DNA from 4 places in the Streptomyces sp. NBC_00078 genome. Region 1 is predicted to be linked to each of the others. Evidence: riboswitches for the same ligand, from Rfam matches in the RefSeq annotation. Region 1 holds a riboswitch; each other region holds the start of a gene.
What was found. Region 1 has a riboswitch for cyclic di-AMP ahead of OOK07_RS26750 (C40 family peptidase). Riboswitches for the same ligand answer to the same signal wherever they lie in the genome.
Positions count from the first base shown of each region.

Region 2: it holds a riboswitch for cyclic di-AMP, as region 1 does, so the genes downstream of both, OOK07_RS17240 (LysM peptidoglycan-binding domain-containing protein) here and OOK07_RS26750 (C40 family peptidase) in region 1, are expected to answer to the same signal.
Region 3: it holds a riboswitch for cyclic di-AMP, as region 1 does, so the genes downstream of both, OOK07_RS32380 (M23 family metallopeptidase) here and OOK07_RS26750 (C40 family peptidase) in region 1, are expected to answer to the same signal.
Region 4: it holds a riboswitch for cyclic di-AMP, as region 1 does, so the genes downstream of both, OOK07_RS05435 (C40 family peptidase) here and OOK07_RS26750 (C40 family peptidase) in region 1, are expected to answer to the same signal.

Region 1 is NZ_JAPELX010000001.1:5,677,300-5,680,498, forward strand. It holds gene OOK07_RS26745 (tellurite resistance/C4-dicarboxylate transporter family protein) at 1-26, opposite strand, end outside; gene OOK07_RS26750 (C40 family peptidase) at 125-1,276, opposite strand; cyclic di-AMP (ydaO/yuaA leader) riboswitch at 1,285-1,440, opposite strand; gene OOK07_RS26755 (hypothetical protein) at 2,009-2,464, shown strand; gene pcrA (DNA helicase PcrA) at 2,614-3,199, shown strand, end outside.
Region 2 is NZ_JAPELX010000001.1:3,704,685-3,707,883, reverse strand. It holds gene OOK07_RS17245 (LysM peptidoglycan-binding domain-containing protein) at 1-728, shown strand, start outside; cyclic di-AMP (ydaO/yuaA leader) riboswitch at 924-1,109, shown strand; gene OOK07_RS17240 (LysM peptidoglycan-binding domain-containing protein) at 1,113-1,793, shown strand; gene eno (phosphopyruvate hydratase) at 2,083-3,199, shown strand, end outside.
Region 3 is NZ_JAPELX010000001.1:6,897,484-6,900,682, reverse strand. It holds gene OOK07_RS32390 (HPr family phosphocarrier protein) at 1-48, shown strand, start outside; gene OOK07_RS32385 (GntR family transcriptional regulator) at 188-883, opposite strand; gene OOK07_RS32380 (M23 family metallopeptidase) at 1,073-1,837, opposite strand; cyclic di-AMP (ydaO/yuaA leader) riboswitch at 1,850-2,012, opposite strand; gene OOK07_RS32375 (M16 family metallopeptidase) at 2,213-3,199, opposite strand, start outside.
Region 4 is NZ_JAPELX010000001.1:1,181,277-1,184,475, reverse strand. It holds gene OOK07_RS05445 (helix-turn-helix domain-containing protein) at 1-500, opposite strand, end outside; gene OOK07_RS05440 (ATP-binding protein) at 714-1,172, shown strand; gene OOK07_RS05435 (C40 family peptidase) at 1,391-1,864, opposite strand; cyclic di-AMP (ydaO/yuaA leader) riboswitch at 1,868-2,009, opposite strand; gene OOK07_RS05430 (hypothetical protein) at 2,426-2,734, opposite strand; gene OOK07_RS05425 (ATP-dependent Clp protease proteolytic subunit) at 2,742-3,199, opposite strand, start outside.

The DNA of each region.
Region 1 (3,199 bases):
GTGCGGAAAGCGGAGGAGGCGGACATGGGGCCGAGCCTAGGGAGCCCCGCTGCCGAGGGGCGCGGGGCACGCGCGCGCGGGTCCAAAAACACCTGCACGCGCGCGTGCCCCGCTCCCGGGTGCGTCAGGCCGGCCGCACCACGCTGTGGATGATCGATTCGCCGCCGTAGTAGACCGACTCCTCGCGGACGTACGCGCCGGGCTTCGGGGCGTGGATCATCATGCCGTTGCCGATGTAGATGCCGACGTGGCTGATGTCGTCGTAGAAGAAGACCAGGTCGCCGGGCTGCGCGTCGGCCAGGGGGACGGTGGTGCCGGCCTTCACCTGGTCGTAGGTGGTGCGCGGGAGACTGACGCCGGCGGCCTTCCAGGCGGCCTGGGTGAGGCCGGAGCAGTCGTAGGAGCCGGGGCCGGTGGCGCCCCAGACGTACGGCTTTCCGACCTGCGCACGGGCGAAGGCGAGCGTCTTCTCGGCCTTCGTGGCCGAGGAGCCGGTGCCGGAGGTACTGCCCGAGTTCGCGGAGGAACCGCTCCCGCCGGCCGAGGTCTCCTCCTTGGCCTTCTGCTCGGCCGCCTGCCGCTCGGCCAGCTCGGCCGCCTTGCGCGCGGCCTCCTGCTTCTTCTTCTGCTGGATGGCCGCGAGCCGCGCCTTCTCCTCGGCGGTCAGCTTCGACAGCAGTTCGCGCGCGCCGGAGAGCTTGGTCTGCACCGTCGACTTGGCCGTCTGCAGGTCGCTCTGCGTCTCGGTGAGCGTCTCCAGGCTCTTGGAGGCCTCCTGCCGCTTCTTCATCGCCGCGGACTGCTCGGTGAAGTAGTCGTCGACCGCGCTCTTCTGGCGGGAGGTCAGCCGCCCCATCAGCTGCGTCTGGTCGAAGTAGTCCTGCGGAGAGTCGGCGAGCAGGAAGGTGGCCGTGTCGGGTGCGGCGGCGCCGGTCCGGTACTGGGCAGCGGCGTAGGAACCGAGTTCCTCCCGCTCCGCGTTGAGCTTCTGGGTGCGCTGGGCGACATCGTCGAGGAGGGTGTCGACGCGCTTGTGCTGCGTCGTGGTCTTCTCCTTGGCCGCGTTGTACTTCTCGGTGGCCGACTCCGCCTGGCGGTAGAGGTCGTCGACCTTCTTCTCGACTTCCTCGAGACTGGGCTGCCCGTCGGCGGCGGGGGCGGCATTGGCCGACTGGGACAGCAGGGCCACGGAGGTGAGGGCGGCCGTGGCGAGAGCGGGGGTGCGTATGCCCGCTACGCGCGTAACAGAGGGGCGTGACTTGCGGTGCGACGCCAAGGGAGGCGACTCCTTCCACGTTCCGCCTACCGAGTTAGCTGTCGGGTTCGGGCGGGTGGTTCGGAAGGGTTGCCCTATGGTCCGAGCCCCGGAAGGGAGTCGGACCGATTCACCCCGGGATCGGTGGGTCCCCGGCTCCGGATGCGCGGAGGCACACCGGACTCGACGGAGGCTGCGCGGCCCGGCGACGGTCGCCGGTGGGTGTCGTGCGGCCTGCTCGGAACGGTAGCCAACTCGTGTGGCCCGTGTGAAGGTTGATGTTCGATATGCCCGATACATTTTCGTGACCTTGGGTCAGAGTGTCGCGCGACGGGGTCCTTCCGGAAGTATCTGCGCAGATCTGCGCAGATGTGCGCGCACTTTGACCGGAATAGCGGAGTGCGCCCGCTTCCTGGCGCTAACTTCCAGCCAGTCGCGGTCGGACGCCCCGGGCGGGTGCGGGGGTACGGCCGTGAGGAAGGGGCGCAACACTCGTCATCGGCACATCGGCACATCGGCACATCGGCACATCGGCACATCGGCACATCGGCACATCGCACATCGCACATCGGCACATCGGCACATCGGTCGCCCTGGCCGCCACCGCGGGCATCGCACCCGCGAGCGCCTCCGGCGGCCACTCCGGCGGCAAGCCGGCGATCCGCGTGATCGCCAAGGCCTCGACAATCCGCGCCGGCTCGCCTACGACGCCGGTCATCTGTACGTCGCCGAGGCCGGCCGGGGCGGCAAGAAGTGCCTCGGCGAGGGACCGAGGGCCCGACCTGCATCGGCCTGACGGCGGCGGTCAGCAAGGTCTTCCGGGAGGGGGGTGCCTGGAAGCGCCACCGCCTGGTCGACGGCCTGCCCTCGGCCGGTGCGCCCGACGGCGGCTTGGCGGTCGGTCTGAACGGCGGCTCGGCCCGCCACGGCAGCGTCTGGGGCGTGGAGACCTGGGCCCCGCCGGAAGCCGGTGTGCCTATTGCCCCGCCCTGGGACAAGCTCGGCGAGCTGCTGTCGATCGACCGGGGCAGGACGAGGATCGCCGCCGACATCTCCGCGCTGGAGCCGAAGCGCAACCCGCACAAGACGGCCGTCGACTCCAACCCGTACGCCGTCCTGGCATCCCCCGACGGCCGCAAGATCGTCGAGTGGCCGTCGACCCGGGGGCGGCACGGTCTACGTCTCGGCCTGGCCGGTCGCGGACCGTGACGGCACGGTCCTGGAGGGCAAGAAGACGCCGGCGGCCAGATCTGGAAGATCCTCGGCTTCTGAGGCCGAGGCGCGCGAGGCCCCCGATTCGGCGGAAGTTCTCGGGGTGGCGGCGGGCTGTCAGTGGGGCACCCTAGACTCGGAAGGCGATGAGCAGCCTCTTTGACGACAGCTTCCTGGCGGATCTCAAGGCCCCCCGCGGCCACGAGGAAGAATCCCCGCCACCGCCCGAGGACGATCACCTGCCGGAGCCCGTTCCGGACGATCTGTTCGGCGGGAAGTTCGACGCGCCCCCGGACCGGGACGCCTACTACCGCGACGGCGCCCCGCGCCCGGCGATCGACGCGGCGGCGCTCCTGGACGGGTTGAACGAGAACCAGCGCGCGGCCGTCGTCCACTCCGGCACTCCGCTGCTCATCGTGGCCGGCGCCGGCTCCGGCAAGACCCGCGTCCTCACCCACCGCATCGCCCACCTCCTCGGCGAGCGGAACGTGCACCCGGGCCAGATCCTCGCGATCACCTTCACCAACAAGGCCGCGGGCGAGATGAAGGAGCGCGTCGAGCAGCTCGTCGGCCCGCGCGCCAACGCGATGTGGGTGATGACCTTCCACAGCGCGTGCGTGCGCATCCTGCGCAGGGAGTCGAAGAAGCTCGGCTTCACCTCCTCCTTCTCGATCTACGACGCCGCCGACAGCAAGCGGCTGATGGCCCTGGTCTGCCGAGACCTGGACCTCG
Region 2 (3,199 bases), 2.0 Mb from region 1:
GGGAGAAGTACGGCGGCCTCGACTACGCCCCCAGTGCAGACCTGGCCAGCCGCAACCAGCAGATAGCCGTCGCCGAGAAGCTCCTGGACGACCAGGGCGTCGGCGCCTTCCACCTCTGCGGACTGACCTCCGGCCTGAACAAGGACTCGGACTCGGCCGACATCGACACGGGCATTCTGGACGGCGGTTCGGGTTCGTCCGACTCCTCCGGTGCATCCGACTCCACCGGTTTGTCCAACTCGTCCGGCAATGGATCCAGTGGGTCATCTTCGTCGGATTCGTCCTCCGGTGCGTCGTCCAGCACTTCGCCTTCCGCCTCCGAGGACGCGAAGGGCGACTCGGCTGAATCCGGTACGTCGGCCTCACCTTCCGCCTCCCCGTCCAAGACGGCCTCGCGCGAGGCGCAGCGCAGCGACGCCTCGTCCGCAGACCGGGCAAAGGGGGGCGACTCGGACAACGTTCAGCAGGAAGTGGGCTCTTGGAGCCTCGTCGACACCGGCGCGCTCGGCACCGGCCGCCACCGCGGCGCGAGCGCCGAGGGGACCAAGGCGGACACTCGCACCGACGACACGTATACGGTCCACGCCGGCGACACCCTCGCCTCCATCGCCGACTCCCTTGGCCTGGACGGCGGGTGGCACGCGCTCTACGCCGAGAACGAGAAGGCCCTCGGCAGCGACCCGAACCGCATCGTCGCCGGTCAGACCCTGCGACTCCCTGCCGAATAGGGCGAAAAGCAACGGGAGTTCGCGTCACGCTTCGCTCCGGAATGTCCGGTTTGGTGAAAGTGTGGGATGAGTCTCAGAAGCCCTGATCGTCTTTGAAATTCCCTCGATCGCGTGTCTACGGTCGTCACCGCTCGTCAACACGAGCCCCGGCTGCCGCAACGCCGAATCCTGCCAGCGGCCGTACGGGAACAGTCGTCGCGTAAAGCGCCGTAGGCAGGAGCGGGGGACCCAAGGTAGGTGCCGGGTCCGGCAGTTGAGGCCTCACGGCCTCCGACGCCGGAACCGGCTTGGGGTTAAGCCGCGCACCGGGAGGTGCGCGGCCGGGCAACTCAACCGGCCCGAACCCGACAGCTCACCTCGCAGGCGTCGGTGAGGGGATCCACCATGCTGTTTTCCGGCAAGGGCAAGCACCGTCGTCCGTCCAAGGCCACCCGCGCCGCCGCGATCGCCGGCGTCACCGGTGTCGCCATCGCCGCCCCGCTGATGGCGGCCGGCAACGCCTCCGCCGCCACCGCCTCCGAGTGGGACGCCGTCGCCCAGTGCGAGTCGGGCGGCAACTGGTCCATCAACACCGGCAACGGCTACTACGGCGGCCTGCAGTTCTCCGCGTCCACCTGGGCCGCGTACGGCGGCACGCAGTACGCCGCGCAGGCCAACCAGGCCGGCAAGGCGCAGCAGATAGCCGTCGCCGAGAAGGTTCTCGCCGCTCAGGGCAAGGGCGCCTGGCCGGTCTGCGGCACGGGCCTGTCCAGCGCCGCCTACAACGGCGCCGGTGCCTCCGGCTCCAGCACCGCCAACCGCTCGGCCGACTCGCAGGCCGCCTCCCGCTCCTCCGAGCGCCCGGCCGCGAAGACCGAGAAGAGCCAGAAGACCGTCACCACCCCGACCGGCAAGAAGGTCAAGAAGGGCGACGGCGAGTACAAGGTCGTCAAGGGTGACACCCTCAGCTCGATCGCCGAGAAGCACGGCGTCAAGGGCGGCTGGCAGAAGCTGTTCAAGCTGAACAAGGACATCGTCTCCGACGCCAACCTCATCTACCCGGGCCAGCAGCTGCACCTGAAGTGACGGCCTGCCGGTAGCTGAACCACAGCGCCCGCCCGACCGTGTCCTCCACCATGGAGGACAGGTGAGGGCCTCCCCCCGTCCCCACGGGCTCCCCGCTCCGGTGCGTGTTCCCCCGTACGCACCGGGGCGGGGTTCTTTTTGCGTCCACGCTTTGTTCCGTTCGGAAACAATTTACTCTCGGTTCTGCTCAAGGGGTGGTCGGCAGCGTGGCCGATCGGCCGGAGGCGGTTAGGCTCGTCTCGCAGAGCCACTGCGCTTCAGCCGTAGCCGCGTCACATCCATGAAGGAGATGCTCGTGCCGTCCATCGACGTCGTCGTAGCCCGGGAAATCCTGGACTCCCGAGGCAACCCCACGGTCGAGGTCGAGGTCGGCCTCGACGACGGCAGCACGGGTCGTGCCGCCGTTCCCTCCGGCGCCTCCACGGGCGCCTTCGAGGCCGTCGAGCTCCGCGACGGTGACCCCAACCGCTACCAGGGCAAGGGTGTCGAGAAGGCCGTCCTCGCCGTCATCGAGCAGATCGGCCCGGAGCTCGTCGGCTACGACGCCACCGAGCAGCGCCTGATCGACCAGGCCATGTTCGACCTGGACGCCACCGACAACAAGGGCTCCCTCGGCGCCAACGCCATCCTCGGCGTCTCCCTGGCCGTCGCCCACGCCGCCTCCGAGGCCAGCGACCTCCCGCTCTTCCGCTACCTGGGCGGCCCGAACGCGCACCTGCTGCCGGTGCCGATGATGAACATCCTGAACGGCGGCTCGCACGCCGACTCGAACGTGGACATCCAGGAGTTCATGATCGCCCCGATCGGCGCGGAGTCCTTCTCCGAGGCCCTGCGCTGGGGCGCCGAGGTCTACCACACCCTCAAGAAGGTGCTGAAGACCAAGGGCCTGTCCACCGGCCTCGGCGACGAGGGCGGCTTCGCCCCGAACCTGGAGTCCAACCGCGCCGCGCTCGACCTCATCATCGAGGCCATCAAGCAGGCCGGTTACATCCCCGGCGAGCAGATCGCGCTCGCGCTCGACGTCGCCGCGTCCGAGTTCTACAAGGACGGCAAGTACGAGTTCGAGGGCAAGTCCCGCTCGGCCGCCGAGATGACCGAGTACTACGAGGAGCTGGTCTCCGCGTACCCGCTCGTCTCCATCGAGGACCCGCTGTACGAGGACGACTGGGCCGGCTGGAAGGTCATCACCGACAAGCTGGGCGACAAGGTCCAGATCGTCGGCGACGACCTGTTCGTCACCAACCCGGAGCGCCTGGCCCGCGGCATCGAGGAGGGCACCGCCAACGCCCTGCTCGTCAAGGTGAACCAGATCGGCTCGCTGACCGAGACCCTGGACGCCGTCGAGATGGCCCAGCGCAACGGCTTCAAGTGCATGATGTCGCACCGCTCAGGCGAGACCGAGGACG
Region 3 (3,199 bases), 1.2 Mb from region 1:
GCCAAGCTGGTCTCCGAAGGTCTCGAGGAGCTCCCCGAGACTGTCTGATCACGGCACCGCAGAAGGGCTCGTCCGAATTACCGGGCGAGCTCTTCGCATTTCTTGTGCCAAGACCGTGGAATTCCCGATCGCGGGCAGCATGGATAAACCCCCGCGAATTCTCTTGTCTTTGTATACGGCGCCCGTGTTAATGACGCAGGCTCGACATGTTTACGGCATGTTGCGAGTTCCTCACACGGTCGGCGCGATCGGCGCCGGGGGTGAATCGCAGCCGGTGCACCCCGCTGGAACGCTCGGTGTGCAGGGTCGTGACCGCCCGCGCGCGCTCGCTGTCGCCGCGGGCCACGGCGTCGACGATCGCACCGTGCTCCGCCCAGGACTCCACGGGGTCGGCGGGCGCCTCCACGGCGTACATCCAGGCGATCTTGTGGCGCAGCTGGGTCAGCATCGAGGTCAGCGCGGGGCTGCCGGCGGCCTGCGCGAGCGTCTCGTGGAACCAGCTTCCCAGGGAGCGCAGATCCTCGCTGTTGCCCCTCCTGGCCCGCTCCTGGCCCAGTCTCACCAGGCCGCGCAGGACCTTGAGATGGGCCTCGGTACGCCGCTGGGCGGCCCGTGAGGCACCGAGCGGCTCCAGGAGCATGCGCATCTCCAGCAGGTCGGAGGCCTCCTGCTCGGTCGGTTCCGCCACGCACGCGCCCGCGTGCCGTCGGGTCACCACGAAGCCCTCGGCCTCCAGCGTGCGCAGGGCCTCGCGGACGGGAACGCGCGAGACGCCGTAGCGGCGGGCCAGAACTTCCTCGGTGAGGCGGCCGCCACGCTCGTGGACACCGGCGACGATGTCGTCCCGGATCGCCGTGCACACCGAGTGCGCCGGAATACGCATGACCGACCTCCGACTTAATCCCCGTGAAACGTCGATGATTGACGCGTGTTCCGTGACTCTATTGCACAGAGCCGGAATTTCCGACGGGAGGCCGGAATCCATGGATATTTTTTGGACAGCAGGGCAACGGAAAGCGGCGAAACCCCGGCTCGTGGAGCCGGGGTTTCGCCGTTGTCCTGCGATCCGTCGTCAGACGTTCACGCCGTGCGAGCGCAGGTAGGCGACGGGATCGATGTCCGAGCCGTACTCGGCGGTCGTACGGGCCTCGAAGTGCAGGTGCGGTCCGGTGGTGTTGCCGGTCGCGCCGGAGACGCCTATCTGCTGCCCCGGGACGACCGTCTGGCCCACCGAGACGCCGATGGACGACAGGTGGCCGTACTGGGTGTACGTGCCGTCGTGCATCCTGATCACGATCTGGTTGCCGTAGGCGCCACCCCAGCCGGTCTCGACGACGGTGCCGGCGCCGACCGCGTGGACGGCCGTGCCGCTCGCGGCGTGGAAGTCGATGCCCGTGTGGCTGCCGGAGGACCACAGGGAGCCACCGGTCTTGTAGCCGGTCGAGACGTACGAGTTCGAGATCGGCGCGACGAAGGTGTTGAGGCGCTTGCGCTCGGCCTCGCGCGCGGCGCGCTCCTTGGCCTGCCGCTCCGCCTCGGCCTTCGCGGCGGCCTTCTTGCGCGCCGCCTCCTCTGCCGCCTTCTTGCGGGCGGTCTCCTCGGCGGCCTGCTTCTGGGCGTCGGCCTGGGCGTCGATCTTGTCCGCGATCGTGTCGCCGATGGTGATGACAGGGGTGAGGCCGGTCTGCTCGACGGAACTCTCGGCGGCGAGGGCCGGAGCGGCCTGGGCGCCGACGACGCCGGTGGCGGCGAGAGCCGCGACCCCTGCGGCGCGGATGGTGGTGCGGTGCATCCGCGTGGGACGACGGTGCTTCCCGGTGGCGCGCGTGAACGCCATGTGGTGGCTGGTCCTTTCCTTCCCTCTCGCCTACCGGGTTAGCTGACGGGTTCGGAGCAGGAAGGTCTCCTACGGACCCCCTCGCTGCGCGCGGGCGTCCGATTCACCCCAGGGACTGCGATGGGTCCCCGGCTCCCCTGGCTCGCGCCATAGGGGGACTCGGCGATGACTGTCCGGTGCCGCGGATGCGGCGCTGTGCCTGACGGACAGACCGGACGACGCTAAGCGGGGCGACTTTCAATTCCCAAACGGATCACGGTTTTTGTAGTACATGCCACAGGTCAGACAGGCAACCTCTCCCCTAATTCGGACATTAGGGGGCCCTGGTGACTCATCAGTCACCAGGGCCCCCACGCGCGCGGCGCCGCCGGTCCTCTACTCGGCTGCCACGACGGTGACTTCTCCGATCCCCAGGGCCTCGACGGGCTCCTTGATCGCGGCCGCGTCACCGACGAGGACGGTCACCAGACGGTCCACCGGGAAGGCGCTGACGGCCGCCGCGGTGGCCTCCACGGTGCCGGTGGCGGCGAGCTGCTGGTACAGCGTCGCCTGGTAGTCGTCCGGCAGGTGCTGCTCGACCTGGTCGGCCAGCGTGCTCGCCACGGCAGCCGCGGTCTCGTACTTCAGCGGCGCCACCCCGACGAGGTTCTGTACGGCGACATCGCGCTCGGCGTCGGTGAGCCCGCCTTCGGCGAGCGTGCGCAGCACCTTCCAGAGGTCGTCGAGCGCCGGGCCGGTGTTGGGGGTGTCGACAGAGCCGCTGATCGCGAGCATCGCGGCACCGGAGCCGTCCGGGGCGGACCTGAGGACCTGGCCGAAGGCGCGCACACCATAGGTGTAGCCCTTCTCCTCACGCAGGACACGGTCCAGACGGGAGGTGAGGGTGCCGCCCAGGCAGTACGTACCGAGCACCTGCGCGGGCCACACGCGGTCGTGCCGGTCGCGGCCGACGCGGCCGATGAGCAGCTGCGTCTGGACGGAGCCGGGACGGTCCACGATGATCACGCGTCCGGTGTCGTCGGCGGTGATCGGCGGCACGGGACGGGACTCGCCCCTGGAGCCCGTCCAGGCGCCGAGGGTCTCGCCGAGCAGCGCGTCCAGGTCGATGCCGGTGAGGTCGCCGACGACGACGGCGGTGGCCGTGGCAGGCCTGACGTGCCGGTCGTAGAAGGCGCGCACGGCCGCCGAGTCGATCTTCTCGACGGACTCCTCGGTGCCCTGGCGCGGGCGCGACATGCGCGAGGTCGCCGGGAACAGCTCCTTGGAGAGCTCCTTGGCGGCACGGCGGGAGGGGTTGGCCAGCTCGTGCGGGATCTCGTCCAGGCGGTTGCGGACCAGCCGCTCGATCTCGCTGTCGGCGAA
Region 4 (3,199 bases), 4.5 Mb from region 1:
GGCCGGTCCGCACGCAACACGTCCTGCCTGGCCAGGCGCACCTCGACCAGGGCGTCCAGCCGCTCGTCGTCCAGCCCGCCCACCGCCGCCCGGGTCACCTCACGGGCGTACTCGGGCGTCTGCAACAGGCCGGGTACGACGGACGTCTCCAGCGTGCTCATCGTGCTCGCCTGGGACTCCAGGCTGATGAAATCGCGGTAGGTCGGCGGCAGTACCCCGCGATAGGCGTGCCACCAGTGGTGCCGGCCGCCTCCCTCGTCGGAGCCCGCCAACACCATGAGCAACTCACGGAGTTGGGCGTCCGACACGGTGTAGGCGTCCAGAAGTAACCGCACATCGGCCGGTTTCACCCCGCTGGCACCCGTCTCGATCCGGCTCACCTTCGACTGGTGCCAGCCCACGAGCCGGGCCGCATCACCACTTGTGAGCCCCGCACTCGTGCGTAACGCACGCAGTTCGGCACCCAGCTTCCGACGGCGCACCGCGGGACCGTGCTGCATGCGTTACTCCTTACTCCTTCCGGGCCACCCAAATACGGTCTCCCGTCGCAGAGTTCACCGCTTTGAGCGACAGATATATGCACATCTTGGTGGATCGCCACCCGTGAGCGTTGCGGTAATGGCACTCTGGCGACGAAGCACCAGTCCGGGACCGTACTCGAACCATCCGCTCCGTGTCGGACTCCGGTCCCGTGGGAAAGGGACGACCGCGCCATGGCAGACCATCTGGAAGCATCCGTCACTCTGCCGAGCGATCCCGCCTCGGTCGCCGCGGCCCGCGGCTACGTGGTCGACACCCTGGCGGAATGGGGACTGCCGGCGGGCTCGGAAACCTCCGAGACCATCCGGCTCATCGTCTCCGAACTCGCCACCAACGCCGTACAGCACACCTTCGGGCTGTCACCCACCTTCACGGTGGACGTCGAGCTCCACCATGACGAACAGCTGCGCATCGGCGTCACCGACAGTCATCCCCGCCTCCCGAAACGGCTGCCCGCCGCCGTCCAGCAGGACAACGGCCGGGGCATGGTGATCGTCCGCTGGCTGGCGGCCGAGTGCGGCGGCAGGGTCCGGGTGCGTCCCACCCGGGAGGGCGGCAAGACGGTGTCCATCGAGCTTCCGTGGACCGTCCCGGCCGAGCCGGTGCCGGCAGCGGGACAGCAGGAGCCGTAGCGCCGAGGCGTACGGCGCGGCCGCGAGGGGCGAAGGCGTCAGCGGGAACGTGGGGACGGGCCGGTGGCGCTCGGCTCGGTCCAGAGAGCGGTCACGGCGCGGTGAGGGCTCCGGTGGCAGAGCGACGCGGTTCCGGGCCCCCGGGCTGTGCGCCGGGCCCGTGGGAAGGCCCCGCGGGGGCGACGGCCTGTCAGGTCGGCGTCGCCCCCGCGGGAGAGTCAGCTGATCCGGCCGTACCAGACGCTGTTGGTCCAGATCTTCTGCAGCTTCACGACGTCCCCGGTCTTCGGGGCGTGCCAGATCTTCCCCTTCCCTGCGTAGATGCCCACGTGGTAGACGCTGGAGCCCGAGTGGAAGAACACGAGGTCTCCGGCCTTGCGGCCCTTCGCGGAGATGTGGTGGGACTTGTTGTACTGCTGGGCAGCCGTCCGGGGGAGCTTCTTGCCCGCCTTCTTGAACGAGTACAGCGTGAGCCCTGAGCAGTCGAACCTGCGCGGCCCCGAGGCGCCCCACTTGTACGGGGACCCCTTCTTGGAGGCCGCGATCTGAAGCGCCTTCGTCGCGGGCGTGGCGGCCGCGGCGTCGGAGGCGACACCCGGGACCACGATGGAGCCGCCCACGGCGGCGATGGTGAGCGCCGAGGCCGTGCCGGCCCGGGCCATCAGCGACGGGACACGATTGAGCGCAGACATGCGCAACCCTTCGTCAGCCGCCTGTGAAGGATGACCTGTCGGATTCGGGCTGGCGAAGTTGCCCGGCCGCGGCTGCGGCTTCACCCCAAGGGCTGCTCGACCCGGCGTCTCCGTGCGGAGACGGCCGTTCCGGCGACCCGTCTTGCCTGGGTCCTCCACTCCTGCCGATCCACTCCTGTCGACCGGTCACCCGTGCGGCGGCAGGACTCGGCGTCCGCCCGGATCGCCCCGCCGCTGTGGCGGGGGCTTGTCGTCAGACAGGGATCCTCACCTACAGAAGTCAGAAAAACCCAATGGAACCGTGACTTTGTGTTGTTACTCACCACTCACCCGTTCGGGTGGACACCCCTGTGTTCGAACGGACGTTGAGGCCCCCGGCGAGCCCCGGACCAGCGGCGGAACACCTCATTCCGCCCTCGGGCCACGCGCGTTGTGCAACTCCGAGGGTCCCGAAAAAGGGGCCTAGCGTCCTCCAAAAGGCGGTACGCCGTTTGGTCCGTTTGAAAGCCGGTCCGGACACCTCGCCGCCGCGGCGAGGTGTCCGGACCGGTTGGATCCGCGTCAACTGGGGCAGTGCGGCGGCAGGGTGACCCTGGCCGTGCGCCGCTCGCCGTCCAGCACCCTGAGGGCGCGTCCCAGGGTCGGGGCGTGCAGCTCGTTCTCGCCCCGACGGTGCATCAGCGCCAGCGCGTCGCGCAGCGCCGTCGCCTGGCTCACCAGAGCCTGCGCGGCACGCAGTCCGCGATACGTGTCCCCGTCGTGCGCCGGGTTGATGCGGCCGAGCAGGTCGACCACGTCGAGGTAACGGTCGATCAACTCTCCCTCGGCGCGCGTGAGAGCGGGCAGCGGCGGAAGTTCGGGCGGGAGCACCGGCCGCTCACCGACCGGTGGGCGGGGCGAGGGTGACCCGGCGGCTGGGGATGATCTCGTCCACCAGCCCGTACTCAACCGCTCCTTGGGCATCCAGGATCTTGTCCCGCTCGATGTCCGCGTTCACCTGCTGCGCACTGCGCCCGGTGTGCCGTACAAGCATCTCCTCAAGGCGGGTGCGCATCCGCGTCAACTCCTGGGCCTGGATGGCCAGATCACTGGCCTGCCCCTGGACCGGCTGAGCCAGCGACGGCTGATGGATCACCACGCGGGCGCCCGGCAGCACGAACCGCTTGCCCGGCGCGCCGGCGGCCAGCAGCACCGCGGCGGAGGAACCCGCCTGCCCCAGGCAGGTCGTCGCCACGTCGCAGGTGACGTACTGGATCGTGTCGTAGAGCGCCGTCATGGCGCTGAACGAGCCGCCCGGCGAGTTGATGTACAGCGCGATGTCCCGGTCGGGGTCCT